DNA from 2 places in the Macrococcus armenti genome. Region 1 is predicted to be linked to the other one. Evidence: riboswitches for the same ligand, from Rfam matches in the RefSeq annotation. Region 1 holds a riboswitch; the other holds the start of a gene.

Region 1 (3,217 bases):
TCGTCATGATAAAAATGATGCGATGAATTACGTGAAAGAATTAATTGAAAATCCAGCAGGACTAATATTAATTACAAATGATTCTGATAAAAATATTAAGTATGATGATCCACTCAAAGCACTTATGCTTAATGAAATAAATACAAATAAAAAATTTGAAAAAGTTTTCAAAAAAGACGAAACAGTCGTCCAGTCGATAAAAGTAAAATATCAAGGTAGTAAACATGAATATATTTTATTAGGATATCCATCACAGGCTTTTAATAATAACAGCAGTGCGATATTTATTTATCAAGATACAAATACAATTTCAGATGCATTTAATTACATCGCCATTATTATTTTTCTTGTCGCATTAGTACTTTTGATATTAACTACGATTTTTGCTTTTTTCCTGTCTACGCGAATAACGAAACCGTTAATACATTTAAAGCATGCCGCATTTAAATTAGCACGAGGGGAAAGGAATGAAAAAATTAAAGTTCAGTCAAGAGATGAAATCGGAGAACTTGCATTGGCGTTCAATAAAATGGAAGAAGATATTTCCATGAACATGAATCGAATTTATTCAGAACGTAATTTAAGGGACCGACTCATTAATGCGATGGAAGATGGTGTTTTAAGTTTTAATATGCATCTTGAGAAGCAGCTCCAGAATCCGAAAGCTGTAAAGTTTCTGGATGATATTGACTCGCATCAGATAGATGAATTAAGCCAAATTGTAAACGAAGTGATGCAATATGGTGATACGATTTATCATGATATGGTGGCGCAGGATAAACATTATGTACTCATCGTTTCTCCGGTTATCAATCGCGATATAAAACAAGGTAACGGTGCAGTTGTTATCATCCGTGATATGACTGAAGAAAGAAAACTTGATCAGATGAAACAAATGTTTATTGCTAATGTCTCTCATGAACTTAGAACACCTATTCAGATGTTACAAGGTTATACTGAAGCGATACTGGACGGCATTGTAACAGAAAAAAGAGATGTTGAAGAATTTTTAAATATTATTTTAGACGAATCAAAACGACTTAATCGTCTTGTAAATGAATTACTGAATGTTGCACGTATTGATGCAGGAGAACAAATTATGACGATTGAGCCGGTCGATGTTGTCGATTTAGTCAATAGAACTTTAATAAACTTTAAGCAGACGATGAAGGAAAATGACATCAAATTAAACGTTGCATTTCATCATACATCACTTGCTTTAATGGATTACGACAAAATGATTCAAGTGCTGACGAATATAATAGATAATGCAGTTAGATATACGGTAAGTGGTGACAATATTTCCGTTGAAACAAAAGAGTCAGACAAGCATATTTTAATAACAATTTCAGACTCAGGAGTTGGTATTGCACCAGAACATATAGACAATATTTTTGAAAGGTTTTATAAAGTAGACCAGGCAAGAACGCGTGGTAAACATGGAACTGGGCTCGGTCTGTTTATCGTTAAGTCTATTATTGAAGCGCACAATGGTACGATAAGTGTAGAAAGTGCATTAGGTGTCGGAACGACGTTTATTATTAAAATCCCTAAAGTTGACGGCAGTAATACAATTGCGTAATATATAATTTATGAAAATTTATCATTCATCTTCGGGGTCGGTGAAATTCCGAACCGGCGGTTATAGTCCGCGACCTGGTGCTATGCGCTGGCTGATCTGGTGGAATTCCAGTACCGACAGTACAGTCTGGATGGGAGAAGATGGAGGTTATCCTCCTCTTTGTAAGATGAATAGAAGGAGAAGGAAATGACACAATTTAATAAGACAAGAAGGCTCATAATTGTGAGTCTACTCAGTGCGGTTGCTTTTTTACTTATGTTTTTAAAGTTTCCGCTACCATTTTTACCACCGTACTTAACGGTTGACCTAAGTGATATACCTGCGATTATTGCATTGTTTACAGTAGGTCCTGTTGGTGCTATAGGTGTAGAAATCATTAAAAACGTTTTAAACTTTTTAATTAATATGGCGGACCCAATCGGTCCACTTGCTAACTTTTTAGCAGGTAGTTCATTTGTATTAACTTTATTTATCATTACAAAAGGCCGCAAACATAAATTATTAATTGGTTTTATTTGTGCAGTGATTGTTATGACAATTGTAATGAGCTTAATGAATTATTTTGTATTGTTGCCTCTATACGGAATGATTATGAATTTTTCTGATATCGCAGCAAACTTAAAAGCTATTATTACATCAGGTATTATTCCGTTTAATATTATTAAAGGATTAATCGTTTCAATAATCGCGGCAATTTTAATAAAAATGTTACCGCGACTAATATAAAAAAAGAACGCTGCTTATTTGCAGCGTTCTTTTTTTATACTATTCAAATTTAAGTGCATCGCCATCAAATGATTCGTCTGCTACTTTAATAGAGTCTGTAGGACATCCTTCAAATGCATCGATCATATCTTCTTCCAATTCTTCTGGAATTACTTGAGTACCTTGGTTATCATCTAAAATTACATATGCAATGCCTTCATCATCATAATCATATATATCTGGAGCAGCAGCGCCACAAGCACCACATGCGATACATGTATCCATATCAACGATAGTATATTTACCTGCCAATTTCTTCGCCTCCTTGCAAATTCGTGATAAAATATATTTATATCATACATAACTATTTTAGTGATTGTTTAATGCTTTTTCAACAAAAAGATTTAGGAGCTTCCAATGAATTCTATTACAGCATACATAAAATCAAATTACAGAACAGACAAATCACTTAAAAGTTTGTGGAATATTGTGGTTGGCGCGAGAACTCAGCAAACATATTTTGACGCTGCAATGCAACAGTTACTACCTGTTTATGAACTTTCACCGAGCTATCCTTTACATAAATTTGAAGAAAAAATTAAAGCACTTGATGATAACTGTTCATTAAAACTTTACCCTTATTTTTATTTAGCATCCGAAGTATCGTTTCAAGCGTTAAGATTACTCGTTCAAACATCATCTGAGTTGAGTTATCACAATAATAAATTTATGCCTGTTTCCTCTGATATAATGATACAGCGACAAGTTAAACGTATTGTACACGAGATAAACCCGGATCAGCTGCATTACGTGAGGGACGATTTAAAGATGCTTGTAGATGCAGTTCATCAAAAATTTGGACATAATATTTTTATTTATCAGTTAAGCGGTAATAATACAAGGGCATTAAATGATGCTCAGTTAGCACGT
Region 2 (3,217 bases), 370 kb from region 1:
GCTGAAAGATAGCGATACAGTAGCAGTATTATTACCAGGAACGACATTCTACCTCGATAAAAATGAATACGCAGATGCACGAGGTATGTTAAATAATAACGGCGCAATTGCGATTGCAACAGACTACAATCCGGGAAGTTGTGTAACGAGCAACTTACAGATGGTGATGAGTATCGCAGCATTGAAATTAAAATTATCACCGAAAGAAATATGGAATGCTGTTACAGTAAACGCAGCAAAAGCAATCGGGTTAGATGCTGGAACGATCAATACAGGAGACGAAGCGAACATAGTCATTTGGCATGCGAAAAACCATGAGTACGTACCATATCATTACGGCGTAAACCATGCAGAAAAAGTAATTCATAAAGGTAAAGTAATAGTAGAAAATGAATTTAAATTGAAATAGTGAAAGTCGCCCTCAGCATTAAGTTGAGGGTGATTTTTTGTGGAATGATATTGGGAAGTGGAGAGGGAGAAGCGAGGTGGCACGTAAAAATAAAACACGTGCCACTTTGAAAGAGAACGTGAGCTAAAGTGTGCTGAGGTGGCACGTAAAATAAAAACACGTGCCACTTTGAAAGAGAACGTGAGCTAAAGTGTGCTGAGGTGGCACGTAAAAATAAAACACGTGCCACTTTGAAAGAGAACGTGAGCTAAAGTGTGCTGAAGTGGCACGTAAAAATAAAACACGTGCCACTTTGAAAGAGAACGTGAGCTAAAGTGTGCTGAGGTGGCACGTAAAAATAAAACACGTGCCACTTTGAAAAAGAACGTGAGCTAAAGTGTGCTGAAGTGGCACGTAAAAATAAAACACGTGCCACTTTCGTTTCTATTGCTGAAAATGATCATGTCAAGATGATGTTCACTTCGTATAATGAACACTCAGCAATTTTCACGCTTCATCAACATCCACCTACATCATCCAGAAATCTTTCCATTGATTTTTCTGTCAAACTTCGATACGATTAAATTGTCGTAATTGACAGACAAGTTAATAACATTCTTTCGGGGCTGGGTGAAATTCCCAACCGGCGGTGATAGCCCGCGACCCTTATGCAGTGCATAAGGCTGACTCTTTGAAAATCAGAGGCCGACAGTTAAAGTCTGGATGGGAGAAAGAATAGGACACCATTAAGCAATGGTTTATTTGTTGATGTCTAAAATCACAATCAAACTACTTTTTGGTCTTATTTGTTGAACCTAAATTTCAATCTCCCGAGCATATTTTGTTCGGGAGATTTTTTTATAGGAGGAACAGATGTATATTAACAAAGCATTTGAATTAGTAAAATGGACTGAGGGACAGACTGGCATGAATCCGGCAGTCGGTTGTGTCATCGTAAAAGACGATCGTATCGTCGGGATTGGTGCACATTTGACTGAAGGTGAGGCGCATGCTGAAGTGAATGCAATTAATATGGCAGGCATTCATGCGAAAGGTGCAACGCTCTACTGTACACTTGAACCGTGTTCTCATCACGGGAAAACGCCACCTTGCACTGAAAAAATCGTCAATGCAGGAATTAAAAAGGTCGTATATGCAGCGTCTGATGTGACGTTATCTTCAGGTGTGAAGTATATGCAGTCAGAAGGCGTTGAAGTTGAAAAAGTGGAATGTAAAGCAATTGATGACTTTTATGCGCCATTTTTCACGAGTAAAACAGCTTCACTGCCATATGTCACAATTAAGATGGCAACGACAATTGATGGTAAAACTGCAGATGATGAAAGCATAAGCAAATGGATTACAAATGAGAAGTCACGTGCGCATGCACATAAAGTGCGTTACGGGATGGATGCGATTATGGTCGGGTACAATACATATAAAGAAGATACACCGACACTTGACGCGAGACTTTATAAAGATAAATACATAAAAAAAGTCATCGTTACAAATGGTCCATTTGTATTAAATACGCAAGATGATAACGATTATGATAGGTCGCGTTTAATCATAGTTTCAGCCATCGAGCAGCATATCGAAGGCGTGACTGTCATCCATGTTCCGCATTTAAGTCCAGAACATATATTAAAAGCGCTATATAAACAGCGCATCCGTAATTTATTAATTGAAGGCGGTATGCAGACAATCCGCACATTTATAGAAGCAAAGTGTTATAACGAAATACACCACTACATTGCCCCGAAACTGTTAGGTGGAACTTCAAAACATCAGTTTTTAACAACTGATACTCATTCCTCAATGCGTGATATGACGCAATTTAATCTTGTCTCTGTAAATCAATTCGATGACGACGTACTCTTAATTTACAGAAAGGCGTGATCTCTTGTTTACAGGTATCGTAGAAGAAGTCGGTACAATTTCTCAAATGAAACAGAAAAGTGAAACGACAGAAATGACGATTCTCTGTCAAAAAATATTATCCGATATAAATATTGGTGATTCAATTAGCGTAAACGGTGTATGTTTAACGGTAACGTCATTTAATAGTACATCATTTACTGGAGATATCGTACGTGGTACTCGTTCAATTACTTTATTCAGTACGATGAAAGTTGGGACGAAAGTTAATTTAGAACGTGCATTGCTGCCGACAACGCGTCTTGGTGGTCATTTTGTCAGTGGTCATATCGATACGAGTGTCGTTGTAAAACGCATTCAGCAAAAACGCAACACATATATTATTGAGCTTGATTGTCCACCACAATATAGACAAAATGTCATTTCGAAAGGCTCAATTGCTGTGAATGGAATTTCTCTCACGATTTTTGAACTGAGCGATACGATCACATTGAACATTATTCCTGAAACGGTTCGTAGTACGATGCTTAACACGCTTAACACTGGCGACAAAGTTCATATTGAATTTGATATGCTCGGCAAATATATAATTAATCAAATGAAGTCGAGTGACACACTCACTTTATCTAAACTGGAGATGATGATGTAATGTTTGATTCAATTACAGAAGCGCTGCAAGATTTAAAGGCGGGGAGACCCATTATAGTAGTCGATGACGAAGATCGTGAAAATGAAGGCGACCTTATTGCAATAACAGACTATATGACTGAAGAAACAATTAATTTTATGATCAAGCATGCAAGAGGTCTTGTATGTGCACCGATTTCTCACGCATTAAACGGAAAGCTTGGATTATTACCGATGACGATAAACAATCAGGATCCGAACAAAACAGCGTTTACGATTAGTATTGATCACCGCGATACGACGACAGGCATTAGTGTGAAGGAA

What was found. A riboswitch is a leader RNA that binds a small molecule or an ion and turns the genes downstream of it on or off. The one in region 1 is predicted to bind FMN.
Region 2: it holds a riboswitch for FMN, as region 1 does, so the genes downstream of both, ribD (bifunctional diaminohydroxyphosphoribosylaminopyrimidine deaminase/5-amino-6-(5-phosphoribosylamino)uracil reductase RibD) here and LAU42_RS06075 (ECF transporter S component) in region 1, are expected to answer to the same signal.

What each region holds. Positions count from the first base shown of each region.
Region 1 covers NZ_CP083608.1:1,175,313-1,178,529, reverse strand. Annotated here, with positions in the region: gene LAU42_RS06080 (ATP-binding protein) at 1-1,582, shown strand, start outside; FMN riboswitch at 1,606-1,728, shown strand; gene LAU42_RS06075 (ECF transporter S component) at 1,769-2,308, shown strand; gene LAU42_RS06070 (ferredoxin) at 2,348-2,572, opposite strand; gene LAU42_RS06065 (helix-turn-helix domain-containing protein) at 2,705-3,217, shown strand, end outside.
Region 2 covers NZ_CP083608.1:1,544,923-1,548,139, reverse strand. Annotated here, with positions in the region: gene hutI (imidazolonepropionase) at 1-409, shown strand, start outside; FMN riboswitch at 1,001-1,127, shown strand; gene ribD (bifunctional diaminohydroxyphosphoribosylaminopyrimidine deaminase/5-amino-6-(5-phosphoribosylamino)uracil reductase RibD) at 1,262-2,287, shown strand; gene LAU42_RS08075 (riboflavin synthase) at 2,292-2,915, shown strand; gene ribB (3,4-dihydroxy-2-butanone-4-phosphate synthase) at 2,915-3,217, shown strand, end outside.